One region of the Aquisalimonas sp. 2447 genome, then DNA from elsewhere that is predicted to be linked to it. Evidence: predicted binding sites of a transcription regulator. Region 1 holds the regulator's gene; the other holds the start of a gene.
What was found. The regulator FliA, encoded in region 1, starts transcription of late flagellar genes. The targets are predictions, from matches to a motif close to GCTAAAGTTNNNNNNNNNNCNGCCGATA.
Positions count from the first base shown of each region.

Region 2: a site for FliA is predicted at 10,265-10,292, ahead of KU884_RS15250 (methyl-accepting chemotaxis protein). Genes of this name have one in related genera too.

Region 1 covers NZ_CP050695.1:2,336,427-2,349,581, forward strand. Annotated here, with positions in the region: gene KU884_RS10975 (chemotaxis protein CheW) at 1-408, opposite strand, end outside; gene KU884_RS10980 (chemotaxis protein CheW) at 473-1,243, opposite strand; gene KU884_RS10985 (ParA family protein) at 1,236-2,030, opposite strand; gene KU884_RS10990 (chemotaxis response regulator protein-glutamate methylesterase) at 2,044-3,144, opposite strand; gene KU884_RS10995 (chemotaxis protein CheA) at 3,178-5,349, opposite strand; gene KU884_RS11000 (protein phosphatase CheZ) at 5,435-6,184, opposite strand; gene cheY (chemotaxis response regulator CheY) at 6,195-6,575, opposite strand; gene KU884_RS11010 (RNA polymerase sigma factor FliA) at 6,712-7,440, opposite strand; gene KU884_RS11015 (MinD/ParA family protein) at 7,437-8,330, opposite strand; gene flhF (flagellar biosynthesis protein FlhF) at 8,386-9,822, opposite strand; gene flhA (flagellar biosynthesis protein FlhA) at 9,850-12,012, opposite strand; gene flhB (flagellar biosynthesis protein FlhB) at 12,075-13,155, opposite strand, start outside.
Region 2 covers NZ_CP050695.1:3,211,612-3,228,685, forward strand. Annotated here, with positions in the region: gene rpoB (DNA-directed RNA polymerase subunit beta) at 1-2,302, opposite strand, end outside; gene rplL (50S ribosomal protein L7/L12) at 2,495-2,875, opposite strand; gene rplJ (50S ribosomal protein L10) at 2,965-3,492, opposite strand; gene rplA (50S ribosomal protein L1) at 3,772-4,467, opposite strand; gene rplK (50S ribosomal protein L11) at 4,470-4,901, opposite strand; gene nusG (transcription termination/antitermination protein NusG) at 5,005-5,538, opposite strand; gene secE (preprotein translocase subunit SecE) at 5,543-5,920, opposite strand; tRNA gene KU884_RS15220 (tRNA-Trp) at 5,985-6,060, opposite strand; gene tuf (elongation factor Tu) at 6,169-7,359, opposite strand; tRNA gene KU884_RS15230 (tRNA-Thr) at 7,439-7,513, opposite strand; tRNA gene KU884_RS15235 (tRNA-Gly) at 7,554-7,627, opposite strand; tRNA gene KU884_RS15240 (tRNA-Tyr) at 7,862-7,943, opposite strand; gene KU884_RS15245 (HPP family protein) at 8,041-8,463, opposite strand; gene KU884_RS15250 (methyl-accepting chemotaxis protein) at 8,571-10,214, opposite strand; tRNA gene KU884_RS15255 (tRNA-Met) at 10,340-10,416, opposite strand; gene ychF (redox-regulated ATPase YchF) at 10,489-11,580, opposite strand; gene pth (aminoacyl-tRNA hydrolase) at 11,614-12,201, opposite strand; gene KU884_RS15270 (50S ribosomal protein L25/general stress protein Ctc) at 12,229-12,939, opposite strand; gene KU884_RS15275 (ribose-phosphate diphosphokinase) at 13,090-14,028, opposite strand; tRNA gene KU884_RS15280 (tRNA-Gln) at 14,080-14,154, opposite strand; gene ispE (4-(cytidine 5'-diphospho)-2-C-methyl-D-erythritol kinase) at 14,177-15,043, opposite strand; gene lolB (lipoprotein insertase outer membrane protein LolB) at 15,027-15,641, opposite strand; gene KU884_RS15295 (tetratricopeptide repeat protein) at 15,638-17,074, opposite strand, start outside.

The DNA.
Region 1 (13,155 bases):
AACGCCGTAAATATACTTGGACGACTCCTCGTTGCCTACATTCGGCGCGGTATCCACCTCGTCCTCACGGACGTTGATCACCTCGGCGACGCTGTCCACAAGGATGCCGGCCACCTGATCGCCGGTTTCGATGACCACGATACGGCTGGCACTGTCCGACTCCCGCGACGGCAGACCGAAACGCATGCGCGTGTCGATCACCGTGACCACGTTGCCGCGCAGGTTGATGATGCCCAGCACATAGGGCGGCGCCCCCGGCACGGGAGCGATTTCGCTCATGGGCAGGACTTCCTGGACCCGCATCACGTCGATACCGTAGGTTTCCTGCTCCAGGGAGAAGGTCACCCACTGCGTCAACGCGCCCTGGTGCTCCTGCCGTTGCTCCTTGTCAGCCTGCTGCTGCGCCATTGCTGGCCTCCACTTGCGTTGTACCGTCTCGTTTAGTTATCGGCGGCGCTCGCCGTCACATGAGTTATTTCTGCCCGGCACCCTGCTGCAGCATGCGCGCAAAGGCGCCGGTATCAATGACGGCGCTGAGATGGCCGATGACCGTGCCCGCCAGCCACGGCCGGGCGCTGCCGCGTCGCCGCCACTTCACTTCGTCCGGCCCCAGGCGGAGCACATCGCCGATGCCGTGGCAGGTGATGCCCCAGGTGCCATCGCCCACCACCAGGATGTGCTGCGGCTCGGCCTGTGCCTCCGGCGTCTGTCGCTTATCCGGCGGCAGCACCATGGTCACCGTGTCCACCACGCGGACGTGACGCTCGCGGTAGCGCATCAGCCCGAGCTGCCAGTCCGGCTGGCATGGCATGGGCGTGACATCCACATCGCCCCAGGGCACGACGCTGTGCAGTTCCGTCAGTGGCACTGCGAGCCTGAGGCCGCCCACGTCAAAGAAAAGCGCCTGCAACGCACCGCGCTCCAGCTCCTGCGCTTCCAGCTCGGTGTCCGCGTGATGCGGGTCCGTTGCCACGGGCTCCGGCTCCAGCTCCGTTTCCGCCGGCGCCGGACGGTGCGGCTGCTGCTGCACTTCGGCAACCGGCTCCGAAGCCGCTGTCCCGGTCGCCGGCGCGAGTTCCTCGCGGGCCGGCTGCGATGCGGTCTCCCCGGGCTGCGCCTGAACCTGCTGCGCAGACGCATCGTCGAAATCCGGAATCTCCTGCAGCAGCGCATCCAGGTAGTCCCGGATGGCTTCCTGCTGTTCCGCCAGTGCGTGTCGTGGCTGGTTGCGCCGATCAGTCATGGGCCGCGACCTCCCCCGCCGTGGACTCATCCTCCTGCAGCGACTCCAGCAGCTTGCGATAGGCCTGACTGCCGCGGGACCAGGGATACGACACCGTCAGGGGAACGCCCTGGCGGCTGGCGTCGCGGAAGCGGGTATCCACCGGGATGGCACCGTCCCAGACGGCGTCCCCGTAGCGCTCCCGCAGTTCCCGCAGCGCTTCCACCGACTCCCGGGTGCGGCGGTCGAACATCGTCGGCACCACGCGATACGGCAGGCTCTGGCGCCGTGAACGCTGGATCATTTCCAGGGTGTGCAGCATCCGCTCCAGGCCCTTGATGGCCAGGAACTCGGTCTGCACCGGCACCAGCAGTTCGTCACAGGCCGCCAGGGCATTGACCATCAACACGCCCAGCATGGGCGGGCAATCAATGCAGACGGTATCGAAGCGGCTGCTCAGGGCGCGTGTGGCGTTGCGAACCACCAACCCTTTGCCGTGGCGCGAGCCCAGCTGGCGATCCAGTGTCGCCAGGGCCGTGCTCGCCGGCAGCAGACTGATGTTGTTCACCCCGGTGTCCCGCAGGAGCATGGGAATGTCCCCGGCATCCACGGAGTCGTGGAAGAGGTCGTAGACACTGGGCGAGATGTCATCCGGGTCGTAGCCGAAGTGGGCGGTCATGGACCCGTGGGGATCGAGATCCACCAGCAGCACCGACTGGCCACGGTTGCTCAGCAACCCGGCGAGACTGACGGCGGTGGTGGTCTTGCCGACGCCGCCCTTCTGGTTGGATATCGCCCATGTCCGCATCGCTTCAGCGTCCTCAGGCCAATCGGGCCAGTGCCTGGCCAATGTCCGTCAACGGCATCTCGCGATCCGTCAGCCCCGCTTTGGCCACCGCCCCGGGCATGCCGTAGATCACGCTGGTTGCCTCGTCCTGGGACCAGACATGCCCCTGGCGGCCCTTGAGTTCACGCGCGCCCTCGCAACCGTCCGCTCCCATGCCGGTGAGAATCACTCCCAGCACGCGGCCACCACAGGCCTGGGTCGCTTCCCGCAGGGCCACATCGACACTGGGCTTGTAGAATTCACCATCCCGCGGCTCGATGGCACGCACGCTCAGCGCACTGCCCCGCCGACGCACGCCCATGTGCTGCCCGCCCGGCGCCAGCAGTGCAGTGCCGGCCTCCAGGGTGTCGCCGTCCACGGCTTCACGGACGCGCAGCTTCGACATGCCGTCAACCCGCTGGGCGAAGGCCGCGGTGAAATTGGCCGGCATGTGCTGCACCAGCAGAATCGGCAGCGGGAATGACGCCGGCAGTGCCGACAGCACCCGCTGCAAGGCCACAGGCCCACCGGTAGAGGCGCCGATCACCACCAGGTCCAGATCACTGGCGCTGGGGCCGGCGCTGGCGCGTCGGGCCGGAGCGGCACTCTCCCGGGTCGCAGCGCCAGCGGCCGTGGATGAACGCGTCGCCGTCGGCGGCGGCGTTGGCCGTGTCCGCGAGGTTGCGGCTCCGGGCCGGGCGCCTGCGGCCACGGTGCGAACACGCTCCTGGAGCTGCTCGCGGGCCTTGTCCGCATTGGAGGAGATGTCGGAGAAGCGTTTGGGCAGGAAGTCCACCGCCCCGGCCTCCAGCGCGTCCAGCGTGGCGCGAGCGCCATCGAACGTCAGCGACGAAAACATCAGCACCGGCGTCGGCTGGCGCTGCATGATCTCGCGCACCGCGGAGATGCCGTCCAGCACCGGCATCTCGATGTCCATGGTGATGACATCCGGCTTCAGGCGCACGGCCTCTTCCACGGCCTGTCGGCCATCGGCCGCCTCACCGACGACCTCCAGCCGCGGGTCCGACGACAGCATCTCCTTGATGCGTCGGCGGAAAAACCCGGAATCGTCCACGATCAATACGCGCTTGGCCACGCACCTCTCCTCATCAGCCCCGCCAGCGGCGCACTACATCTGCGAGCCGAAGGTCTTCACCAGGCTGGGAATATCAATAATCAGTGCAATACTGCCATCGCCGGTGATCGTGGACCCCGCCAGGCCGGGCAGGCCCTGCAACATGCTGCCCAGCGGCTTGATGACCACTTCCTCCAGCCCGATGACATCATCCACCACAAAGCCCACCGTCTGGTTGCCGACGTTGACGGTGACCACCTGCTGCTCCTCCCGGGCGGCATCCGGATCCCGGGTTTCCAGACTGCCCAGGGCATCGATCCAGCGCTCCAGGAAGAACAGCGGCATGGCCTTGCGGCGCACCATGATCACGCGCCTGTTGTCCACCACCTTGGTCTTGTCCATTTCCAGCTCGAAAATCTCGCTGACCACGGACATTGGCAGGGCGAACTTGCGTCCGCGCATGCGCACCATCAGCGTCGGCAGAATGGCCAGGGTCAGCGGCACCTTGATCTTCAGGGTCGTACCCCGCCCCGGCGCCGAGTCGATGTCCACGGTGCCGTTGAGCTGGGAAATCTTGGTCTTGACCACATCCATGCCCACGCCACGCCCGGAGACATCGGAGATCTCCGCCTTGGTGGAGAACCCGGGCATGAAAATGAGGTTGAAGCAGTCCTTTTCGTCCAGCCGGTTGGCGGACTCCCGGTCCATGAGCCCCTTCTCCACCACCTTGGTGCGCAGGGCTTCCGGATCCATGCCCTTGCCGTCATCGGCGATGGTCAGCAGGATGTGATCACCCTCCTGCTCGGCGGACAGGCGCAACACCCCCTTGCGGGGCTTGCCGGCGGCCTCGCGGTCCGCCGCTTCCTCGATGCCGTGGTCCACGGAGTTGCGCACCAGGTGGACCAGTGGATCGGCCAGGGCCTCCACCAAGTTCTTGTCCAGATCGGTTTCCTCGCCGGACATCTGCAGATCCACCTCCTTGCCCAGGCTGCGGGCGAGGTCGCGCACCTGGCGCGGGAAACGCCCGAAGACCTTCTTGATGGGCTGCATGCGCGTCTTCATGACCGCGTTCTGCAGGTCCGAGGTGACCAGTTCCAGGTCCGCCACCGCCTGGCTCATGCGCTCGTCATCGTAGGTGGAGCGGATGGTGCTGAGGCGATTGCGCACCAGCACCAGCTCGCCCACCAGGTTCATGATGTCGTCGAGCTTGCCGGTATCCACGCGCACCGACGTCTCGCCGCTGCCTCCCCCCTTGGCTCCGCCAGCGCCCCCGGCGCCGCCGGCATCACTGCCGCCACCGCCGGACCCACCGCCTGCGGCGGCGGGCTTGTCCTCGGCGCGGCCTGGCTCCGGCGGGGTCGTTTCCGGCTTCTGCGGTTCGGCTTTCGCCGGCGCCGGCGGCTCGGGGCTTACCGACCCCGCATCCGTGGACGTGGGGCCCTTGCCCTGCCCGTGGATCTGGTCGAGCACCGCATCGAATTCATCGTCGGTGATGAGATCATCGCCGTCGCCTGCCTCGGCCGACTGGCCGGCATCCGCCCCGTCGGGCACGCCCTTGTGCGTGCCGGGGCCGTGGAGTTGATCGAGTACCTTCTCGAACTCCTCGTCGGTGATCTCGTCATCACCGCTGCTCGGCGGCGCGGCCTGCGACGACGCAGCCTCCGCCTTGCCTTCGTCCATGGCATCCAGCAGGGCCTCGAACTCCTCCTCGGTGATGTCATCGTCGGCGGGCGCGCTGCCGCTGGCCGCGGGCTGCGGCTCGGCTGCAGGCTCGGCTGCAGGCTGGACTGCAGGCTCGGCAGCCGGCGCGGCGCCGGGCGCGGAATCCCCGAGGTGCTCTTCCTGCTGCAGCCGCTCCAGGGCCTCCAGCAGATCCGCCGGCGCACCGCGGGCATCCTCACCGTTCTGCAGGTCCGTAAACTGGTTGTTGACCACATCCAGCGCGCGCAGGACGTAATCCATGAGTTCCGAGGTCACCTGCCGCTCGCCGTTACGCAGCAGATTGAAGAGGTCTTCGGTGCGGTGGCAGACGTCCACCAGCGGATCGAACCCGAGGAAACCGGCGCCACCCTTGATGGTGTGGAAGCCACGGAAGACCGCGTGCAGCAGGTCCTTCTGATCCGGCTGCTGCTCGAGCTGCACCAGCTGTTCGCCCAGCTCATCGAGAATCTCCCGGGATTCCACCAGGAAGTCCTGGACGATCTCGTCCTGTGTGTCAGTTGCCATAATGCCCCCAAGCGCTTCCCGGGTGGGCGCTGCCCGTGGCGCGCCCCTTCACCCGCTTACCCATGCTCCCGTGCCGCCTTCCGCCTCAGAATCCCAGGCTGGAGAGCAGGTCATCCACCTCGTCCTGCCCCTGCACGGCGGTGTCGGACTCCTGGCCCGGTACCTGCGGCCCCTCGAGTTCCATCGGGTCCGTGACCGGCTTATCGGCCGGTTTCCGCTGTTCCGTAGTCCGCTCCGGCGCGGAGATGGAGATCAGCGACACCAGCCCGTCCTCCACCTCCTTCACCAGTTTCATCACGCGCCGGATGATCTGGCCGGTGAGGTCCTGGTAGTCCTGGGCCATGAGGGCGTCGGTGAGCTTGCTTTGCACCGTGGCGCCCTCGGTCTCCAGGCGCTGGAAGAACCCGTCCATGCGCCGACTGAGGTCACGGAATTCGGTGGCGGAGAGTTCACGCTGGCGGAAGCGCTTCCACTCCGCGGCCAGTTCCCGGCCCTCGCTGCCGAGGCCCGACAGCGACTCCAGTGATTCCTCAAGGGCCGTCAGCGTGCGGTGCGCGGCATTGTCGGTGAGTTCGATGACGTGGTTGAGCCGATCCTGGGCATCCGGGATCTCGCTGGCGAGTTCGCTCAGACGGTTATCCGTGCGGAACGACTTCAGCGCTTCGTGAAGCTCCCGGGTGAGCTTGCCCACTTCGCGGAACAGCTCGGTCTCCCGCAGGCGGGTCAGCTCGTCCAGAACCTCGCCTACCGCCTCGTGGTCACCGGCCTCCACATGGTTCAGGAGTTCCCGCGCCTTTTCTGCATAACGATCGAGATCGCTGGCTTCAGTGCTCATGCGTCACTCCTCAGCCGGCCGATCCGATACGCTCGAAGATCTTGTCAATCTTCTCCTTCAGCGTGGCGGCGGTGAACGGCTTGACGATATAGCCGTTGACGCCGGCCTGGGCCGCCTCGATGATCTGCTCGCGCTTGGACTCGGCGGTCACCATCAGCACCGGGAGATCCTTGAGCTCCTCCTCGGCGCGCACGTTCTTCAGTAGCTCGAGCCCGTCCATCCCGGGCATGTTCCAGTCCGTAATCAGGAAATCGAAGCCGCCCTTCTTGAGCATCGGCAGGGCGGTATTGCCGTCGTCCGCCTCGGCAGTGTTGTTGTAACCGAGATCGCGGAGCAGGTTCTTGATGATCCGCCGCATGGTGGAGAAGTCGTCCACGATCAGGATTTTCATGTTCTTGTCGGAACTCACTGTGAATCACCTTTGCTGTAGTCAGGGCCGTTCCCGCGGATAACGTGGCCTACCCTGCCCGACCATTGCGTCGGGTTCTGCCAAACAGGGCGCAGTTCGTGAACTTGTCCGCCGGCCGCTATTGTGTCCAGTCGGCAAGATGGTCGCGTAACTTGAGCATGATGCGGCCATGGATCTGGCTGACCCGGGATTCGGTCACCCCGAGCACTTCGCCGATCTCGCGCAGATTGAGCTCCTGCTCGTAGTAGAGGGACATCACCAGTTGCTCGCGCTCCGGCAACGTGCGAATGGCCGCGGCCAGGGCCTGGCGGAAGCCGGCGTCCTCCAGACGGCTCACCGGGCCGGCGTCGTCGCTGGCGGGCTCCCGCGCCTCACCGGTGGTGAGAGACACCTCGTCCAGGCTGAACAGCCGTGCCGTTGAAGCGTCGTTGAGCACCTGGTGGTACTCATCGGCGCTCATGTCCAGAGCGTCCATGATCTCGTTGTCCCGGGCTTCACGGCCGGTGCGGTGTTCGATTTCCCGGCTTGCCTGGGCCACCTCCCGGGCACGGCGATGAACGGAACGCGGCGTCCAGTCCAGCCGTCGGATCTCGTCCAGCATGGCACCGCGGATGCGGATACCCGCGTAGGTGGTGAAACTGGCGCCATGGGCGGTGTCGTACTGCCGCGCCGCCTCCAGCAGGCCGATGGTGCCGGCCTGGATCAGATCCTCCAGCTGCACGGTGTCCGGCAGCCGCGCCAGGAGATGATGGGCGATGCGCTTGACCAACGGCGCATGCTCCACCAGCACGTCGTGTTCGCTGCTCTGCTTCTGGACCTCCGTGTAAGCGGCGGCGCGCGGCTTCATGGCATCACCTCCCCGCCGGACGCGTTGTACTGCACCAGGCGCTCGACAAAGAATTCCAGGTGCCCCTCCGCCCGGGTGGGCAACGGCAGTTTGTCCACGCGCTTGGCCATTTCCGCGTAGGCACGGCCCGACGGACTTCCGGGGTAGGCATTCACCACCGCCTGCTGGCGCTGCACAGCCTTGCGCATGGCATCGTCCCGGGGAATGGCGCCCATGTAGGCAACGGTGAGATCCAGGTAGCGCTCGCATACCCGGGCGAGCTTGTCGTACAGCGTCTTGCCTTCCGCCGCGCCGGAGACCATGTTGGCCACCACATGCACCCGCTCCACACCGTAGTCCCGGTGCAACACCTTGATCAGCGCATAGGCGTCGGTGATGCTGGACGGCTCGTCGCAGACCACCACCATCACCTCCCGCGCTGCCCGCGCGAAGCTGATGACGCTATCGGCGATACCCGCCGCCGTGTCGATGATGAGATAGTCCCAGTCGCCGCTGAGCTCACTGAAGCTGCGGATCAGGCCGGTGTTCTCCGCCGGCCCCAGTTCCGCCATGCGCTTGGTGCCCGACGAGGCGGGGATGATCTGTATGCCCCCCGGCCCCTCCACCAGGATCTCTTCGAGCTCGGCCTCGCCATCCATGACGTGAGCCAGGTTATAGCGCGGACTGAGCCCCAGGAGCACGTCCACGTTGGCCAGCCCCAGGTCGGCATCCATGAGCAGCACACGGTTGCCGGCGGTGGATAGCGCCACCGCCAGATTGACGGACACGCTGCTCTTGCCCACCCCGCCCTTGCCGCTTGCAACCGCAATGACCTTGACCGGTTTCGGGTTGCTCATTCGCCTCAGCCCCGCTGCCTGATCCATGCGTTGTTCGATCTCTTGTTCCGACATGGCATCCGCGTCCCGCACGCGGTTCCATGACTCCGATTGTTCGATGCGGCGCGGCCTACTGCCCCTGACCGGCACCGCCCCCGAAGGCGACCGCCAGCTGGTCGTCGTCGGCGGCCTGACCATACTGCTTCACCAGGCCCACGGCTTCCTGCACCAGTCTATCACCCCGTGCCGGCGCAAGATCCTCGGGCACCCGCTGGCCATTGCCCAGGAAGCTCACCGGCAGCCGCTGACGCAGCAGCACCGTGATCACCGCGCCAAGACTGGTTGCCTCATCGGTCTTGGTGACGATGCAACCCGCCGGGCGCGCCCCGGCATACGCCTTCACCGTCTCGTTCAGCGTTGCCAGCTGGGTGTTCGCCGACAGCACCAGATAGCTGCGAATGCGATCCCCCAGCGCCTTCAGGGTGCTGAACTGCTCCGCCAGGCGCATGTCGCGCTGGCTCATGCCGGCGGTGTCCACCAGTACCAGACGCTTGTCCGCCAAGTCGCCGAGCACCTCTTCCAGTTCCTCCGTCGAGCCGGCGGTATGCACCGGCACGTTGAGAATCCGGGCAAAGTTGCGCAGCTGATCCTGCGCGCCAATGCGGTAATTGTCCGTGCTGACCAGGGCCACGGTCTGCCGACCATGCCGCAAAGCGAAACGTGCGGCCAGTTTCGCCACGGTGGTGGTCTTGCCCACCCCGGTGGGGCCGATCACGGCCACCACGCCACCACGGTCCAGCAGATCATCCTTCTTCACCGGCAGATGCCGCGCCACCGTATGCATGGCCTGGCGCAGCGCCACGTCCGGAGCCAGGGACTCGTCCACCCGGTCCGCCAGCTTGCGACACACGTCCGGCCCCAGGCCGATCTCCGTGAGCTGGCGTAACAAGGTGGTCCGGGTCGGGCGATTGCGGCCCTGCTGCTGCCACTCCATCACGGAAAGCTGGTTCTCGAACAGGGTCCGCAGCGTCCGCAGTTCGCTGCGCATGGCCTCCACCGAGGCGTCGTCCCGGGGTGCGGCGGTCGCTGCCTCCTGCTCCCGACCGGGCCTGGCCCGGCTTGCGGCTGCGCGCCGGGGAGCAGGTTCCGGACGCGCGGGGGCGGGCCGGGCATGCGATCGGGGCGCCTCCATCCCCGTCAAGTCCAGGTCGTCCTCCGTCAACGGATCGTCCACATGGACGTCAATCCGCTGACGACCGCTATCGTCCTCGCGGGTGGCGGCGATGTCATTGGCCCGCTCCAGCATGGCGGCGAAATCCGCGGGCTCGGCCAGGGACGGCGCCTCCCGACGGCGTGGCGCCGGCGTTTCCGCCGCCGGGGGCACGCGCCGCTCGTCCCGCTCCGCCTGCTCGCGCACCGCCTCCTCGTCGAAGTCCAGGGCAGCGATGACCTCGACACCGTCATCCAGCTCCCGCGACGAGAGAATCACCGCCTGGGGCCCGATCTCGTCACGGACGCGGCGGATTCCCTGGCGCATGGTCTTGGCGTGGATGCGTTTGATCTTCATGAACTTTCCGCTCCTGGTTGCCGTTCACTAGCCCTGGGCGACCTGCTGTTGCCCGATGGACGCGACAATCTTCACCTGTTTCTCATCCGGTACTTCGTTGTACGACAGAACGTTCAGGCCCTGGACGCTGTGCCGTGTCAGCCGCGACAGCCAGCCCCTGAGCTGCGGTGCCGTGAGCAGCACCGCGGGCTGGTTGGCCATCTCCTGCCGCTGGGCCGTCTCCGCCAGGGAGCGCTGCAGGCGATCCGCCAGCCCCGGCTCGAACCCGGCGGCGCCGTCGCCACCGCCCTGCACGGTATTCAGCAATAACTGTTCCAGTTGCGGGTCCAGGGTAATCACCGGCACCTCCCGCGACATGCCGGCGACGTTCTGGATGATCATGCGGCCCAGGGCCTCCCGCACCGCCGAGGTGAGCGCCGAGGGGTCCTTGGTGGCCTGCCCGTGCTCCGCCAGCGTCTCGACAATGGTGCGCATGTCGCGGATGGGGATGCGCTCCTCCAGCAGGTTCTGCAGCACCCGGACCACCGTGGACAGCGGCAGCGTATTCGGCACCAGCTCCTCCACCAGCTTCGGCTGCTTGCGGCCGAGCATGTCCAGCAGCTTCTGGACCTCTTCGTGGCCCAGCAGCTCGTGGGCATGGTTCTGGATGATCTGGCTAAGATGGGTGGCCGCCACGGTGCTGGCATCCACCACGGTGTAACCCATGGTCTGGGCGTAGTCCCGCTGGGATGGCTCGATCCACACGGCCTCCAGGCCGAAGGCCGGGTCCTTGGTGGCCATGCCCTTGATCTCGCCCTGGACCGTGCCCGGATTGATGGCCATCTCCTTGCTGGGCTGCAACTCGGCCTCGCCCATGGGCACGCCGAGCACGCTGATGCGGTAGGTATTCGGCCCCAGATCCAGGTTGTCGCGGATATGGACCGTGGGCACCAGGAAGCCGAGATCCTGGGAGACCTTCTTGCGCACGCCCTTGATACGGCTGAGCAGTTGCCCGCCCTGGTTCTTGTCCACCAGCGGAATCAGCCCGTAGCCGACTTCCAGACCGATGGTATCCACCGGCGGCACGTCCTCCCAGGTGAGCTCCTGGGTCTCGCCGGACTGCGCCGGCGCCGCGGACTGGCCCTGGCCGGCGGGCTCCCGGGTGGTCTTGCCGGCGCTGGCGCTGCGCTTCTGCTCGGCAGCCGTCTCCACCTCCGGCTCCGTCTCCAGCTTGCGGTGGATGCGCCAGGCGGCGAAACCGGCGATGGCCGCAAGACTGAGGAACGCCAGATTGGGCATGCCGGGGATCACGCCCATGATGCCCAGCACCACGGCGCTCACCGCCAGCGCCCGCGGCTTGCCGAGGAGCTGGCGGATCACCTCGCCCGCCATGTCCTGGGACGAGGACACCCGGGTGACCAGGATGGCCGCGCCCGTGGACAGCACCAGTGAGGGGATCTGCGCCACCAGACCGTCACCGATGGTGAGCAGCGTGTAATTGTTGACGGCGTTGCCGAAGGGCATGCCGTGCTGGAGGATGCCGATGAACAGCCCGCCGATGATGTTGATGAACAGGATCAGGATGCCGGCGATGGCGTCGCCGCGGACGAACTTGCTGGCGCCGTCCATGGAACCGTAGAAGTCCGCTTCCTGCCCCACCTCCTCGCGGCGGGTGCGGGCGGTCTCCTGGTCGATCAGGCCGGCGTTGAGGTCGGCGTCGATGGCCATCTGCTTGCCCGGCAGGGCGTCCAGGGTGAACCGGGCGGTGACCTCGGAGATGCGCCCCGCCCCCTTGGTGACCACCACGAAGTTGATGATCACCAGGATGGCGAACACCACCAGGCCGACGGCGTAGTTGCCGCCCACCACGAACTCGCCGAAGGCCTGGATGACGTTCCCCGCGGCATCGGTGCCGGTGTGCCCCTCCAGTAGGATCACGCGGGTGGAGGCGACATTCAGCGCCAGGCGCAGCAGGGTGGCCACCAGCAGCACCGTCGGGAAGACCGCGAACTCCAGCGGCCGCGGCGTGTACACCGCCACCAGCATGATCACCAGCGACAGGGTGATATTGAAGGTGAACAGCATGTCCAGCGCCAGCGGCGGCAGCGGCACGATCATCATCGCCAGCAACGCCATGAGCAGCAGCGGCGTGCCCAGGCCGTTGCGGCTCAGCTCGCGGATGTTGTCGAACACTGCCGTGGCTGTCGCCATGCCGTCTTCCCGTCATGCCCGCAATCGCGGGGTGGTTGCCATGGTTGCGCCTGCCGGCGACGTCAGAATTCCGTCGCCGCCCGCCCGTCGGTGTCGTTCCGGCCGTCCGGTTGTGCGTACTTCCGGAACTCCTCCGGAACGTCCGGCTTTGGTCGCGTGGGACGCTGCCCGCCGTGGCGCTGCGCCGCCTGAAGCTGGTAGATGTAGGCCAGGACCTGGGCCACGGAAAGGTAGAGTCCCGCCGGTATCTCCTGCTCCAGCTCGGCAGTGTGATACAAGGCCCGTGCCAACGGCGGTGCCTCGAAGCGCGGAATGCGGTTTTCGTCGGCGATCTCACGGATGCGCGCTGCCAGCACGTCGGTGCCCTTGGCCACCACCTGCGGAGCCTTCATGCGGCTCTGGTCGTAGCGCAGGGCGATGGCGTAGTGGGTCGGGTTGGTCACCACCACATCGGCCTTGGGCACGTTCTCCATCATACGGCCCTGGGCAATCTGGTTCTGCAGTTGCCGGATCTTGCTCTTCACCTCCGGCTTGCCCTGGGTCTCCTTGTTCTCGTCCTTGACCTCCTGCTTGGTCATCTTGAGCTTCTGGGTGTGGTCCCAGATCTGGTAGGGAATATCCACCGCGGCGACGATGATCAGCGCCGCCGACAGGGCGAAGAACGCCCAGAAGAACAGGGTCGCGCCGTGGAGCAGCCCCTGGCGCAGCGGCTCCTGGGTGATGCCGGCAATGCGGTCATGCATGGCCCAGAACAGCAGCAGCGCCACGCTGAACACCACCAGCACCTTCGCCAGGGCCTTCACCAGCTCGATCAGCGCCTTGGTGCCGAACATGCGCTGAATCCCCTTCAGCGGGCTCATCTTCTCCAGCTTCGGCGCCATGGATTTGGCACTCATGGTCCAGCCGCCGAGCAGCGCGGGAGTGAGCAACGCCGCCACCAGCATGATCCCGGCGAAGGGCATCACCGCCTTCAGTCCCACCCAGAAGGCCTCGCGCAGCATGTGAAACGGCGCTTCCGGATCGAAAATCGTTTCCCGGTCGACACGAAAAGCAAGATGAAACGCTTCGAAGAGCTGCCCGGCCATATAGCTACCCAGCAGCAACAGCCCGCCGGCGCCGAGCACCATCACCATGGTGGTGTTC
Region 2 (17,074 bases), 880 kb from region 1:
TCACGCAGGTGTTCTGGTTGGAGCGCGTGTACTTGGTGAGGTTGTAGATATCCACACCCGGCTCGCCCGGGGCCGTCTCGTCGTCGTTGACGCGGATGACGGCCCGCGCGGCGTCCACGGATTCCACTACGCCACCACGCCGCGCCACCACGGTGACGCCGGAGTCGGTGGCCACGGCACGCTCCATGCCCGTACCCACCAGCGGCTTCTCACCGCGCAGGGTCGGCACCGCCTGACGCTGCATGTTGGCGCCCATCAGCGCGCGGTTGGCGTCGTCGTGCTCCAGGAACGGCACCAGCGCCGCCGCCACGGACACGGTCTGCTTGGGCGAGACGTCCATGTACTGGATCTTGTCCGGCGTGGACATGCCGAACTCGTTCTGGTGCCGGATGGAAATCAGGTCATCCGCCAGGCGGCCTTCCTCGTCCAGGCGCGCATTGGCCTGGGCGATGATGTAGCGGGACTCCTCGATGGCCGAGAGGTAGTCCACCTGCGCCGTGACCTTGCCATCCACCACGCGCCGATACGGCGTCTCCAGGAAACCGTAGCGGTTGGTCCGCGCGTAGCAGGCCAGCGAATTGATCAGGCCGATGTTCGGCCCTTCCGGCGTTTCGATGGGGCAGACGCGGCCGTAGTGGGTCGGGTGCACGTCCCGCACCTCGAAGCCGGCCCGCTCGCGGGTCAGACCACCGGGCCCAAGGGCGGATACGCGCCGCTTGTGAGTGACCTCGGACAGCGGGTTGTTCTGGTCCATGAACTGGGACAGCTGGGAGGAGCCGAAGAACTCCTTCACCGCCGCCGCCACGGGCTTGGCGTTGATCAGCTCCTGCGGCATCAGGCCTTCACTCTCGGCGAGGCTCAGGCGCTCGCGCACGGCACGTTCCACACGCACCAGGCCGACGCGGAAGACGTTCTCCGCCATCTCGCCCACGGAGCGGATACGGCGGTTGCCCAGATGGTCGATGTCGTCAACGGTATCCTTGCCGTTGCGAATGTCGATCATCGCCTTGAGCACGTCGAAAATGTCGTCGTTGGTCAGCGTGCCGGAGCCGGTGACCTCGTCACGGCCCACGCGCAGGTTGAACTTCATGCGACCCACTGCCGACAGGTCGTAGCGGTCCTCGGAGAAGAACAGGTTCTGGAACAGGTTCTCCGCAGCGTCCTTGGTGGGCGGCTCGCCGGGACGCATCATGCGATAGATCTCCACCAGCGCCTCGAGCTGCGTGCGGGTGGTGTCGATGCGCAGGGTGTTGGAGATGTACGGGCCCTGATCCAGATCGTTGACGAACAGGGTATCGATCTTCTTGATACCCGCGTCGCGGATGGCCTGAATCACGTCCGGGGTCAGCTCGGCGTTGGTCTCGGCGATGATCTCGCCGGTGGAGCTGTCCACCACGTCATGGGCCAGGATGCGGCCTTCCAGGTACTCCTCCGGCACCGTGAGCTGTTTGAGCTCCGCCTTTTCCATCTGCCGGATATGACGCGCGGTAATCCGCCGCCCCTGTTCTACCAGAGCCTCGCCGTTGACCTCGATGGGGAACTGGGCCGTCTCGCCACGCAGGCGCTCCGGCACCAGGTCCATGACCACGCCCTTCTTCTGCAGATGAAAGGTGTTCTTCTCGAAGAACAGGTCAAGAATCTCTTCCGGCCCGTAGCCGAGCGCGCGCAGCAGGATGGTCGCCGGCAGCTTCCGGCGCCGGTCAATGCGCACGAAGATGTTGTCCTTGGGGTCGAACTCGAAATCCAGCCAGGAGCCCCGGTAGGGGATCACCCGCGCCGTAAACAGCAGTTTGCCCGAGGAGTGGGTCTTGCCCTTGTCGTGGTCGAAGAACACGCCGGGGGAGCGGTGAAGCTGGTTCACGATCACCCGCTCGGTGCCGTTGACGACGAAGGTCCCGTTCTCGGTCATGAGCGGCAGTTCGCCCATGTAGACTTCCTGCTCCTTGACGTCCTTCACCGTCTTGGCGTCCTTGTCATAAATGACCAGACGCACCAGCGCGCGCAGCGGCGCGGCATAGGTCATGCCGCGCAACTGACACTCCTTGACGTCGAACACCGGCGTGCCGATACGATAGTTCACGTATTCCAGCGCCGCCGTTCCGGAGTAGCTGGTGATCGGGAACACGGAACGGAAGGCGGCATGCAGGCCGGCCTCGTCACGGTCATCCGGGCCCTGGTGGGGCTGCAGGAAATGCTCGTAGGAGTCCAGCTGCGTCGCTAGCAGATAGGGGACCTCCAGAATGTTGGGGATCTTGCCGAAATCCTTGCGGATACGCTTCTTTTCGGTGAAAGAATAGGCCATCGAGGTTCCTCACCCATGTTCGTCCGGGGAACGAGACAGTTGTTCAAACTTCCGTACTCAGGGCGGCGCCGGAGCACGTAACTTTGAACCCGCCTCCGTTTCCGGTCAGTCCGGAAACGGGAAAAGGCCGGCGGCCCCAGGGCCACCAGCCGGTTCCCGATACAGCAGCTTGCAGACGTCCGCCGTCAAGTCTTACTTGATCTCGACGGAGGCGCCGGCCTCTTCCAGCTTGCTCTTCATGTCGTCGGCTTCGTCCTTCGACACACCCTCCTTCAGCGGCGACGGCGCACCTTCCACCACTTCCTTCGCCTCCTTCAGGCCCAGGCCAGTGATGCCGCGCACGGCCTTGATGACGCCCACCTTGTTGTCACCAAAGCTGCTCAGGATGACGTCGAACTCGGTCTGCTCTTCGGCAGCCTCGGCCTCGCCACCACCGGCGGCAGCCGGGGCGGCCGCCACGGCGGCAGCGGCGGTGACGCCGAACTTCTCTTCCATCGCCTCGATGAGATCCACGATCTCGAGGACGCTCATGTTACCGATTGTCTCGAGGATGTCCTCTTTGGAAACGGCCATTGCTCTAACTCCTGCGTTGAACTGTCAGATCAGCCCTGTGGGGCGTCTGCTGCGTTAATGAAACAATCCAGGCAATACCCGAAAGTCGTTCAGCCCGCCTGCTTGGCGTCGCGAACGGCGGCCAGGGTCCGCACCAGCTTGCCGGGCACCTCGTTAAGCGTGGTGGCCAGCTTCTGGGTCGGCGCCTTCATGGTCGCCATCAGCTTGCTCAGGGCTTCGTCGCGGGTGGGCAGGCTTGCCAGGCGCTCCAGTTCGGAGGCCTCGTAAACCGCACCGCTGATCGCAACGAACTTCGGCACCAGCTTGGCGTTCTCCTTGGAATAGGATTTCACCAGCCGGGCCGCTGCACCCGGGTCCTCCTGGGAGAACGCGAGCATCAGCGGACCTTCGAAGCGCTCGGTCATGCATTCGAAGTCCGTGCCCTCGACCGCCCGACGCGCAATGGAGTTCTTGACTACCCGCAGGTAGACCCGCTCCTTGCGTGCCTGGGCGCGCAGGCTGTCCATCTGGGTCGCCTTGATACCGCGATATTCCGCGGCGACGGCCGAATGGGCCGACTGGGCGACCGCGTTGACTTCCGCGGTCATCGCCTTTTTCTGTTCCAGACTCATTGGCATTGGTAATGTCCTCCTGGAACTGGCCATGACCCCCGACAACCAGTGTTGCCGGGGCGCGTTCGAGCCGGACCGGAGTCCGGCTCTCCCCTTGCGGGGTCAAACGGTCGCCTTCCGCAGCATGATTCTGCCCGGGGCTGCACCGTCTGCGCCGGCTGACCATGCACATGGTCAATTAAGTGGCCTGGGCCACGCCGTGCGGTCTCTGACGGCTGCCGCTGTCCGACAGCCTCAAGACACCGCGCGGACACCGGCAAAGCGCCGGTGTCCGATGCGGATTCTTCAGTACTTCATCGACGCCAGGTCCACGTTCACGCCGGGCCCCATGGTCGACGATACCGTGACCTTCTTGAAATAGATCCCCTTGGCCGCCGCCGGCTTGGCCTTCCACAGGTCGGCCACCAGCGCCTCCAGGTTCTCCCGAAGCTGATCCGGGGTGAAATCCACCTTGCCGATACCGGCATGGATCACGCCCTTCTTGTCCGTGCGATACCGCACCTGGCCGGCCTTGGCGTTCTTCACCGCCGTGGCCACGTCCTGCGTCACCGTGCCGACCTTCGGATTCGGCATGAGACCACGGGGACCGAGAATCGTTCCCAGCTTGCCCACTGTGCCCATGGTATCAGGGCTGGCAATGACCACGTTGAAGGCCAGGTCGCCGCCCTTGATCTGCTCGGCGAGGTCGTCCATGCCGACCACATCGGCGCCGGCCTCCTTCGCGGCCTCGGCCTTGTCGCCCTGGGCGAACACGGCCACGCGCACGCTCTTGCCGGTGCCATTGGGCAGCACGGTGGAGCCGCGCACCATCTGGTCGGACTTGCGCGGATCCACGCCCAGATTCACCGCCACTTCAACGGTTTCCTTGAACTTGGGCGCCGGCAGGGACTGCAGCAGGCTGAAGGCCTCTTCCACCGGATAGAACTTGTTGCGCTCCACCTTCTCGGCGAACACCTTCTGGCGTTTGGTGAGCTTTGCCATGATCACACCCCCTCCACGTCGAGACCCATACTCCTGGCGCTGCCGGCGATGGTCCGCACGGCGGCGTCCATGTCGGCAGCCGAGAGATCCGGCTCCTTGGTCCGGGCAATCTCTTCCAGCTGCTCGCGGGTCACCTTGCCAACCTTGTTGACGTGGGGCTGACCGGAGCCACTCTTGATACCCGCTGCCTTCTTCAGCAGGATCGCCGCCGGCGGGGTCTTGGTGATGAAGGTGAAGCTGCGATCGGAGTAGACCGTGATCACCACCGGAATGGGCAGGCCCGGCTCCATCTCCTGGGTCTGGGCGTTGAACGCCTTACAGAATTCCATGATGTTCACGCCGTGCTGACCCAGCGCCGGGCCCACGGGCGGCGAGGGGTTGGCCTGACCGGCCTTCACCTGCAGTTTGATGTACGCTGCGACTTTCTTGGCCATGACAGCCTCCTTCAGTGGGTACGAACGCCTTTCGGCTCCCCGTTACGACCGGGCGCCGGCACAACGGGCAACCCCGCTTCGCCGGCGCCATCGAATTCAGCGATCAGGTCTTCTCCACCTGATCGAAGCCCAGTTCCACGGGCGTCGACCGGCCGAAGATCAGCACGGCCACCCGCAGACGGCTCTTTTCGTAGTTGACCTCTTCCACCGCGCCATTGAAATCGGTGAAGGGCCCGTCGATGACGCGCACTACCTCACCCACCTCGAACAGGACCTTCGGCCGCGGCTTCTCAACGCCCTCCTGGACGCGATTGAGAATCTGCTCGGCCTCGCGGTCCGAAATCGGCGCCGGGCGATCGCTGCGCCCGCCGATGAAGCCCATCACCCGCGGCACCTCTTTCACCAGGTGCCAGGTGTCATCGTCCATCTCCATACGCACGAGCACATAGCCGGGGAAGAACTTGCGCTCGCTGCGCCGCTTCTGGCCACCACGGATCTCGACCACCTCTTCGGTGGGCACGAGAATCTCGCCGAATTTCTCTTCCATCCCGGCGCGCCGGATGCGCTCTTCCAGGGACTGCTTGACCTTGTTCTCGAAACCCGAGTAGGCGTGAACCACGTACCAACGCATCGTCATGCCGTCAGCCTCCCGGAAGGACGATCTGCTGGAAGCCCCAGGACAGGAGCATGTCCAGCAACCAGAGGAAGATTGCCACCAGGATGACCACGATCAGAACGATAATGGTGGTCTGCACGGTCTCCTGGCGCGTAGGCCAGACGACCTTGCGCACCTCCGTGCGGGAATCCTGCATGAAATGCCACAGCCTGAGGCCCGGGTTCGTCGACACGGCGATACCGACGGCGACTGCACCCACGGCCAGGATGCCGAGCACGCGGTAGAGCTGCGGCTGGTCTTCGTAGACGTAAAAGCCGAAGATGCCGGCGCCCAGTATCACAAGCGCGGACACCAGCTTGATGGTATCAACTGGTGAGCTTTCGGTATTCTGCCTGGACTTCATCGGTTCCGCAGGACTCCGAACGGGATGGGCCGCCTGAGGCGGCAGACCCTGCCATCAAGTTGAGTGGCAGGCCAGGAGGGACTCGAACCCCCAACCTGCGGTTTTGGAGACCGCTGCTCTGCCAATTGAGCTACTGGCCTGTTGCTTGTCGCGCCGCGGAACCGGAGCGGCGAAGACGCGGAACGGGGTCCAGCCCGCACCGCGCCTTTCAGTGTACCGCATTGTTCCCCGTCGCGCAGACCCTGACTTCAGTCCAGGATCTTGGAGACGACGCCGGCACCCACGGTGCGGCCGCCTTCACGGATGGCAAAACGCAGACCGTCTTCCATCGCAATCGGCGCAATCAGCGACACCGTCATCTGCACGTTGTCGCCAGGCATCACCATCTCCGTGCCAGACGGCAGCTCGCAGGAGCCGGTGACGTCCGTGGTGCGGAAGTAGAACTGCGGGCGATAGCCATTGAAGAACGGCGTGTGACGTCCACCCTCGTCCTTCGACAGAATGTACACCTCGCACTCGAACTTCGTGTGCGGCGTGATCGAGCCCGGCTTGCACAGCACCTGACCGCGCTCGACATCATCACGCTTGGTACCACGCAGCAGCGCACCGATGTTGTCGCCCGCCTCGCCCTGGTCCAGCAGCTTGCGGAACATCTCCACACCCGTGACCGTCGTCTTCTGCGTATCACGCAGACCCACGATCTCCACCGAGTCGCCCGTGTTCACCACACCACGCTCAACACGACCCGTGACCACAGTGCCACGACCCGAAATCGAGAACACGTCCTCGATCGGCATCAGGAACGGCTGGTCCACCGGACGCTCCGGCGTCGGGATGAAATCGTCCATCGCCTCGACCAGCTTCACGATCGACGGCGTCCCAATATCCGACTCGTCGCCTTCCAGCGCCTTCAGCGCCGAACCCGTGATGATCGGCGTGTCGTCGCCCGGGAAGTCGTACTGGCTCAGCAGATCACGCACCTCCATCTCCACGAGCTCCAGCAGCTCCGCATCATCCACCATGTCCGCCTTGTTCAGGTACACCACAATGTGCGGCACACCCACCTGACGGCTGAGCAGAATGTGCTCACGCGTCTGCGGCATGGGACCATCAGCTGCAGAGACCACCAGAATGGCACCGTCCATCTGCGCCGCACCCGTGATCATGTTCTTCACATAGTCCGCGTGACCCGGGCAGTCAACGTGCGCATAGTGGCGCTGCGTGGACTCGTACTCCACGTGCGCCGTGGCAATCGTGATCCCGCGCGCCTTCTCTTCCGGCGCATTGTCAATCTGATCAAACGCGCGCACGTCACCGCCCCACTGCTCGCCCATCACCTTCGTCATGGCTGCAGTCAGCGTCGTCTTACCATGGTCAACGTGACCAATCGTACCCACGTTGCAGTGCGGCTTCTTACGCTCAAACTTGCTCTTGGACATGAAATTCTCCCGGCCTTTCCCTTATTTCACGCTCGGAACCGCAGCCACGGTTCGACCTTTCTCGTGCAACACTGAACTATGGAGCCCATAGGCGGATTTGAACCGCCGACCTCTCCCTTACCAAGGGAGTGCTCTACCTCTGAGCTATATGGGCCCTGAAAACCCTTTCATCCGGCCAACCCCGGCCTTCAGTCTGGAGCGGGTGATGGGAATCGAACCCACATCATCAGCTTGGAAGGCTGAGGTTCTACCGTTGAACTACACCCGCGGAATCCCCGGGCGGGCGCGTGTCGCTGCCTCGGCCCCATAATCCCGGTACTACGAGCAATAGGCGCCAGCCGAAGGCGGGCGCCCCGTTTGCCACCCGCGGGTGGCAAGCTTGCTCTGCCGACGCCAAAACGCCGGTTCATTGTCTCGAACCTCTGTTCGGTTCGAACCTCCCCCTGGGAGGCTTCGCTTCCTGCCGTGCCGGCGCCCGGCGCCCTGCACTCGCATTATTCGGTGGAGGGGGGAGGATTCGAACCTCCGAAGGCTGTGCCAGCAGATTTACAGTCTGCCCCCTTTGGCCGCTCGGGAACCCCTCCGTTTTGGAGCGCGATACTTTGCGCCAGCCGGCGCTCTCCTGTCAACCGCCTTGGGGAAATTGCCGCGGTGTGCATCCGGGGATGCAATGGAGCCCGGCTATTCGGTGGCCCGGCGAAGGGCGTCCAGGAGATCCTCGCGGGCAATCACGCCCACCAGGGAGCCGTTGTCGGTCACGGGCATGCTCTTGACCCCCATCTCCACCAGTCGCTGCAGCACGCGGGTCAGGGGGTAGTCCGGGGGCACGCACACCGGCTCCCGGGTCATGACCCGCTCCACCGGATCACGCATGATCTCGCTGTACGGGGGAACCATGTACTCCGGACGCAGGGTGAACGCCCGCAGGACATCCATCTTGGTCACAAAACCCACCAGAGCGCCCTGCTCATTCACCACCGGCATGCCATTGAAACCGCGCTTCTCGAACAACGCCTGGGCGTCTGCCAGGGGGGTCTCCGGGGTTACGGTCACCGGCTGCCGGGTCATGACGTCTGCGCTGGTGTACTGGACGAATTCGTACATGGGCCCCTCCTGGAGTCGTCATCGCTTGTCGACGCGCATTGTAGCGAATGCGCGTCGACTCTGCGTGGCCACCATGCGGAGGGCGGGCGCCAGCACCGGGCGCCGGACTACGAGCGCAGACGATTGACGGCCTCCTGCAGCCGCTCGGCCATGGCACCGAGATCGTCTGCGCCGCCGCGAGCCCGATCCATTGCCTCGCCGCTGCGTACCGCCGCATCGCGGATGCCACTGACGCGCCGGTTGATCTCGTCCGCGGTCGCCGACTGCTCCTCGGCGGCGCTTGCGATCTGGGTGTTCATCCCACTGATGCCGTCAACGGCCTCGGCGATGGTGCCCAGCGCCGTCTCCGTGTCGTTGGATCGCTCCACCGTCTGCCGCGCGCTCTCGGTGCGCGCCTCGATGGATTCCGCGGCCTGCCGCGAGCCGCGCTGGAGGCGCTCCAGGATTTCCCGGATCTCCTGGGTGGACTGCTGCGTGCGCTGCGCCAGCGTGCGCACCTCGTCGGCCACCACGGAGAACCCGCGCCCGTGCTCTCCGGCTCGAGCCGCCTCGATGGCGGCATTCAGTGCCAGCAGATTGGTCTGCTCGGCGACCCCGTTGATAACCTCCAGCACGGTTTCAACGTTGTTGGACTCACTGGCCAGCTGGTTCACCGCTTCCCGCGTTTCCTCCAACTCCGAAGCGAGTCTGTTGATGGCGTCGCGGGTCTGGGTCACCGCCTCGGCACCGGACTGGGTTTCGGCCTGGGCCTGCCCCGCGGCGTCGGCGGCGGAGCTGGCGTTGCGGGCCACCTCCTGGACCGTGGCCGCCATTTCATTCATGGAGCTGGCCAGTTCGTCAATGTCTTCCCGCTGCTGACGGGAATCCTTGTCCGCACTGCCGGTCAACTCGCGTAACTGCGCCGCCGAGCTCACAAGGGTGTCACTGCTGTCACGCACGTTCTGCACCACCCCCTGGAGAATCTCGAAGAGACCATTGAAAGAGCGGGATAGATCGGCGAGCTCATCGCGGCCGGATTCATCCAGCCGGGCCGACAGGTTCACGGGCTCCTGGGCCGCCTCGCGAATACCGCCGATGGTGCGGTTCAGAGGTGAGACAATGCTGGCGATGACCGCCCAGCCCACGCCGAGCATCAACAGGAGCCCCAGGGTATTGGTGACCACCGCTCCCATGAGCTCGCGATTGACGGCGGCGTTGACGTCGGCCATGTAGACGCCGCTGGCAATCACATACCCCCAGGGCTCGAACACCTGCGCCTCGGAGACCTTCTCGATGGCCTCTTCTTCGCCGGGACGCGGCCACAGGTAGTCGACCCGATAACGCCCGTCGTCGGCTGCCATGACACCACGGGTCATGTCCGCCACAAAGTAGTTGCCCGTACCATCGTCCAGTTCGGTGAGATCGTCGCCCTCAAGCCCGGGGCTGATGGGGTGCATAAGCATGGTGTTGTCCGCATCGTGCACCCAGAGATATTCCTCACCCAGATAACGGACACCACGCAGTGTCTCCAGGGCCTGCTCCCGGGCGGTGTCCTCGTCGATGGCGCCCTGCTCGGCAAGCTCGTGGAAGTGCGCCATCACGGTCATGGCACTGTCCAGGACCGCCGACGCCTGGGCAAGCCGCTCCTCCTGCAGCGAGGCTCGGGTCGACCCCAGGGTCCACAGGGCATTGGCGGCGAACACCAGGGCGGCGAGGGCGAGAATCAGCCAGATGCGGTGACTGACGCGCATGCGACGGAAGAACGTGGTCATGACTGTCCCCAGATGGATACGTGAAATACGAACGCGCGGAGTATGGACGTCATCGGCGCCGCTGTGCCGGACTTGAGTCACGGATCGGAGGGTGCGACGGGGAGTCGGAGACAGAAACGAAATAATGGTGGCTACGGGTGGATTTGAACCACCGACCCTCGCATTATGAGTGCGATGCTCTGACCAACTGAGCTACGTAGCCACGGACTCTTGCGGGAAGCGGGATTGTCCAACCGGAGGCCCGGCCTGTCAAGCGGGCCTGGCGTCGCCGCCGTCAGACATTGAAGCGGTAGTGGACCACGTCACCCTCCTGGACCACGTACTCCTTGCCTTCCAGGCGCATGCGCCCGGCGTTCTTGGCACCGGCCTCGCCCGCGCAGGCGATGTAGTCGTCGAAGCCGATCACCTCGGCGCGGATAAAGCCACGCTCGAAATCCGTGTGAATGCGACCCGCAGCCTGGGGGGCGGTATCCCCCTTGCGGATGGTCCAGGCACGCACCTCCTTGGGACCGGCGGTAAAGTAGGTGCGCAGGCCCAGCAGGTCGTAGCCGGCGCGGATCAGCACATGCAGGCCCGGTTCTTCCAGCCCGTACTCGCCGAGGAAGGCGTCCCGCTCGTCTTCTTCCAGCAGGGACAGCTCCGCCTCGATGGCGGCGCACAGCACCACGACACCGGCACCTTCGGATTCGGCATGGGCACGCAGCTGCTCCAGGTAGGGATTGGCCTCGAAACCACCCTCGTCGACGTTGGCCACGTAGAGCACCGGCTTGGCCGTGAGCAGGTGGAATTCCCGCAGTGTGGTCTGCTCGTCATCGCTCAGCGCCAGCGTCCGCGCCGGCAGCCCCTCGCCCAGATGATCGCGCAGCCGCCGCAGCACGTCACGGCGACGGATGGCTTCCTTGTCGTTGGACTTGGCCTGGCGCTCCGTTTTCTGTAACGCCTTCTCGGCACTGTCCAGGTCCGCCAGCACCAGCTCGGTGTTGATGGTCTCCACGTCATCCACCGGGTCCACCCGGCCGGCGACGTGGTGGACATCATCGTCCTCGAAGCAACGAACGACGTGGGCAATGGCGTCCGTCTCGCGGATGTTGGCCAGGAACTGGTTGCCCAATCCCTCGCCTTTGGACGCCCCGGCCACGAGGCCCGCGATATCCACGAACTCCATGGTGGTGGGGATCACCTTCTCGGGCTTGACGATGGCGGCAAGCTGATCGAGCCGGGGGTCCGGCACCGGCACGATCCCGACGTTGGGATCAATGGTGCAGAACGGGTAGTTCTCCGCGGGGATCTCGTTGCGGGTCAGGGCGTTGAACAAGGTGGACTTGCCCACGTTGGGCAACCCGACAATACCGCATTTGAAACCCATGATGCCTCGCTGCGCTGGTTGGTGATGCGAATGTCAGCGGGTGTGCAGCCGCTGCATGGCCTTGTCCATCTCGCCGGCAAGAATCAGGTCCATGGCGGCCACCGATTCGTCCACGGCACCGTCGATGGCGCGGCGATCCTCCGGCGAGGGCTTGCTGAGGACGTAGGAAACCACGTCATCGGCGTGCCCGGGATGCCCGATCCCCAGGCGCAGACGATAGAACTCCCGGGAACCCAGGGCGCGGATGGTGTCCCGCAGACCATTATGGCCGCCGTGGCCACCGCCACGCTTGACCTTCACTGCACCCGGCGGCAGGTCCAGCTCATCGTGGGCGACCAGCACGCTCTCGGGGGGAATCTTGTAGAAGGCGGCCACGGCGCCGATGGCCTGGCCACTGCGGTTCATGAACGTCAGCGGCTTGAGCACGTACACGGCTTCCCCCGCGACTTCCAGGCGGGCGGCTTCACTGCGGATCCGCGTCTCCGGGCGCAGCGACCCGCCGTGCCGGCGCACCAGTTCGTCCACGAACCAGAAGCCGGCATTGTGGCGGGTGCCCGTGTACTTGTCCCCGGGATTGCCAAGGCCGACGATCAGCCGGATCGGCGCATGATCACCGGCCATGGCACTCCCCCGAGCTGCCGAGGACGATCATTCCTTGCCTTCGTCGCCCTCGTCACCGGCATCGGACTCGTCGCCGGAAGCGCTGTCGTCGCCGGCAGCCTCTTCACCGGCCTCGCCCTCGTCTTCCTCGTCGGCGTCATCCGCCTTGGCAGCACGGGGCTGGACAATGCTGACCACCGCCTGGTCGTGGTCGTGCTCGTCGCCGCCGTGGGCAAAGGCCTCGAGCTCTACGCCCTTGGGAATGTCCAGCTGGGTCAAGTGCACGGAGTCGCCGACATCCAGGTTTTCCAGATCCACCTCGAGGTACTCGGGGATATCCCTGGGCAGGCAGTTGATGGCGATCTCGATGAGGTCCTTATGGATCACGCCACCGGCCTTGACGCCCTTGCAGGTTTCCTCGTTGAGGAAGTGCACCGGCACGCTGGTGGTGAGCTTCTCGTTGGCCCGGATGCGCATGAAGTCCATGTGCATGACCATGTCCTTGAAGGGATGGCGCTGCATATCCTTCAGCACGGTCTGCTCGTTCTTGCCCTCGACGTCGACATTGACGATCTGGGAGAAGAAGGCTTCCCGTTCCATGAGCTTGCTCAGCTCGAACACGCTGACCTGCACCATGGTCGGCTCCTTGCCGGTGCCGTAGATGATGGCCGGGACCTTCTTTTGCTTACGCAGGCGGCGGCTCGCACCTTTCCCCGCGTCAGTGCGCTTCTCGGCACTCAGTTTCAGTTCAACAGACATGGTTTCGTCTCCATAACGAATGAAACCCGAACCTCCCCGCGACCAGGGAGTGATCGGGTGTAACAGAAGCTGCTTTTCCGTGGGAGCGGCTTCAGCCGCCACAACCCCGCTCGCTGAATCGCGGCTAAAGCCGCTCCCACAGTGCTTGACTCACTCCACGAACAGTTCGCTCACCGACTCGTCGTTGCTGATGCGCCGGATACTCTCCGCCAGCAACTCGGCGATGCTCACCTGCCGGATCTGCGGGCACGCCGCGGCATCCTCACCCAGCGGGATGGAGTCGGTCACCACCAGTTCATCCAGGGCCGAGGCGCTGATCTTGTCGATGGCCTTGCCGGAGAGCACCGGATGCGTGATGTACGCCAGCACCCGTTCGGCACCGTGCTCCTTCAGCGCGCCGGCAGCCTGGCAGAGTGTGCCGGCGGTGTCGACGATGTCGTCTACGATGATCGCGGTCTTGCCGCGAACGTCGCCGATAATGTGCATCACCTGGGACTCGTTGGCCTTGGGCCGACGCTTGTCGATGATGGCCAGATCCGCATCCCCGAGCCGCTTGGCCAGGGCGCGGGCGCGCACCACGCCGCCCACGTCCGGGCTGACCACCACCTTGTTCGGGTACACCTGGCGCCAGATGTCGCCCAGCAGGATCGGCGAGGCGTAGATGTTGTCCACCGGGATATTGAAGAACCCCTGGATCTGATCCGCGTGCAGATCCACCGTCAGCACCCGGTTGATGCCGGCGGTCTGGATCATGTCCGCCACCAGCTTGGCCGAGATGGGCACCCGCTGCGAGCGCGGCCGGCGGTCCTGGCGCGCGTACCCGTAGTACGGGATCACCGCGGTGATGCGCGAGGCCGATGACCGGCGCAACGCATCGGCAATGATCAGCAGCTCCATCAGATTGTCGTTGGTGGGCTGGCAGGTGGGCTGGCAGATGAAAACATCCTTGCCGCGCACGTGCTCGTCGATCTCGACGTTCACTTCACCATCGCTGAACTGGCTGACCACGGCGTAGCCGGGGCGAATCTTCAGGTGTTCGTTGATCGCAGCGGCGAGTTGCGGGTTGGCATTCCCCGCAAACACCATCATGTGTCCGTTTTCAGTCACGCTGAAACCCGTTCGTGGCCACTACAGGAGAAATGGCTGGGGTGCCAGGATTCGAACCTGGGAATGCTGGGATCAAAACCCAGTGCCTTACCGCTTGGCGACACCCCAGTGGTCGTGGAAACCCTTTCGCTTAGCCGTCCGCCTCTGCCATCCGTTGATGCAGCGGCGACCGGTTGACGCCGCGAGCGACAAACCCCTGCCAGCCTTCCGCCTGACAACGGTGCAACGTCTGCTCGGCCTCATTCCGGCCGGCACGCGGCAGAAACACGCAGCCGCCGGAACCGCTCATGCGCGGCTTTCCATCCGCGGTCAAGGCACGCAGCGCCCGGTCCACGGCTGAATACCGCGCCCGCGCCACGGGTTCGAATGCATTCACTCCGCCCCCGGCGCAGAAGTCGCGTATTGTGATGGGGGGCGAATTCCTTGTCAATTCGGGTGCCTGAAACAGTTCCGCGGTGCTCACGGTGCACTCCGGCGCCAGCACCACGTACCAGGGGCAATCCAGCTCCAACGGCTGCAACCGCTCCCCCACCCCCTCCGCCCAGGCACTGCGGCCGCGCACGAACACGGGGACGTCGGCGCCCAGTGCCAGGCCCAGTTCCGCCAGGGCATCCTCTCCAAGCCCGCAGCCCCAGAGGTGGTTCAGCGCCACCAGCACGGTGGCTGCATCGGAGCTACCCCCACCCAGACCGCCACCGGCCGGCAGGCGCTTGGTAACCCGCAGTACGGCACCCAGCGACGTGCCGCTGGCCCGTTGCAGGGCGTGCGCCGCCCGCAGGGTCAGGTCGGCCTCAGCCGCCACGCCCACGGGGTCCGCCGCCCGGCGAATGTCACCATCGCCGGTGACCCGCAGATGAACAGTGTCACCGTAGTCCAGGAACTGGAACACCGTCTGCAGCAGGTGGTAGCCGTCATCCCGCCGGCCGACGATGTGCAGGAACCGGTTGATCTTGGCCGGCGCCGGCCACGCCGTCTCGCCCTCAGATTTCCGGGCCATCGGTGTCCCAGGAGCGGATGTGTGCCCGCAGCGAGATCCCCGGCCCCTGCAGGTCCAGGCGCACGGGCAGATCCACCGAACCACCGCGGGCATCATAGCCGTCGTAGGTCACGTCCCAGCCCGCCTGCTCCAGGCGCTGCACGCGGCCCTGTTCGTCCAGTTCCATGGCAGCCACCTCCGGGCCGGGAGCGGGCAGCCCCCGGAGCCACCAGGGCAGCACCTCCACCGGCAGATCCAGGCCGGTGAAGCGCCGCAGCAGCTCGCCGGCATCGGCAGCGGTCTCGGTGCCGCCATCCGAGGTCCGCAGGATCACCCCCTGGTCGTCACCCTGCAGGCGAAAACTGCCGGCACCCATGGGGCCCCGCATGTCCAGGCGGTAGGCATCGTCCACCTGACTCCACTCCATGCTCAGAGCAACGCTCTCGTCAGGGGTGGTAATTCCCGCCCGCCCCGAAGCGCGCCAGGTGGTCATGGCCTCAAGCGCGGCACGACGCTCCTCGAACGCCTCCTCGCGCCGGTCGGTCTCGGGCTCGGGTACGGCAGCGCACCCCGCAAGCCCGAGCGCCAGGCAGATGGTCACTACACGCAGGAAAGTCATTGGTCCAGTACCTCCGGGGCGAGGCGACGGATGGTTTCCAGCAGCACGTCGTGGTCGGGTTCCCGCTCCAGGGCGTCCCGCCAGACCTCCCGCGCCTGCTCCCGCTCGTCCTGCACCCAGAGCACTTCGCCGAGGTGCGCGGAAATCTCGCCATCGGGCTGCTTGTCGTGGGCGCGCTGCAGGTACTCCAGTGCCCGCTGGTGGTCGCCCAGGCGGTAGTAGCCCCAGCCCATGCTGTCGAGGATCGCCGGGTCGTCCGGTTCCTGCTCGTAGGCCCGCCGGATCAGCTCCATGCCTTCCTCGTGGCGGTCGGTGCCATCGACCAGGGTGTAACCCAGCGCGTTGAGGGCGTGTGTATGGTCCGGATTCTGTTCGAGAATCCGGCGAAGATCCCGCTCGGCACGGTCCACGTCACCCGCCCCGGCATACAGCAGGGCCCGGCTGTAGAGAAGGTCCGCCTGCTCCGGGTGCTCCTCCAGTGCCTCGTCGTAAACCTCCAGCGCCGCATCCGGCCGATCGGTGCGCCGGAGCATGTCCCCTTCCACCATATAGGCGCGGATGGCGTGTTCGGGAAACCGTGCGCGGTAATCGTCAAAGGCTTCCCGGGCGCGGGCCAGCCGGCCCTGCTCACCGAGGATCACTGCACGCCGCAGCGCGCCCTGCACCCGATACTCGCCGTCGACCATGCCGTACCAGTGCAACGCTTCGGTCATGTCGCCGCCGTCCTCGGCAATACGCCCGAGGAAGTAATGGGCGGCGCCCAGCCGTTCGCCCAGATCCACCAGCGAGAGGAAATACGTGCGCGCCTCCTGGTCATAACCCGCTTCCAGTGTCAGCAGGGCCATGGCGTAGAGGGCATCGGCATTGTCCGGCCGTTCATTGTGCACCCGCTCGAACTGCGCCAGGGCTTCGGTCTCGGCGCCGGCATCCAGCAGGCGGCGGGCATAGTCCAGGCGCAGGCGCCAGTCGTCAGGGTGGCGTTCGACGAGTTCGTCCAGCCCCTCCAGGGCCGCCTCCCGCTCCCCCATGGCGAGCAGGGCCTCGGCGCGGTACAGGGTCAGGTCGCGATCACCCGGCTCCAGGGCCAGACCGTCCTCGGCGGCATCCCGCGCCAGGGACGGCTCGCCCGCCTCCAGAGCCAGGCGCGCCAGCAGCCGGTAGCCGCCCGGCTGCTGCGGATGCTCCGCCACCAGATCCCGCACTACCTCCAGTGCGGCCTGCCGGTCACGCGCCGTGCCGAGTGCCGACTCCAGCCGGTCGAAAAGATCGTCCGCGGGCTGAACATCCCCGGTGAGCACCCGGGTCAGATGGTAGCGGGCAGGCTCCGTTTGACCATCCCGGAGATAGAGAAAGCCCAGAATCTGGTGCATCTGCTGGCCCGGGCTGTCCACCAGCGATTCCCAGCGCTGCGCGGCCTCCAGGGCCACGTCCTC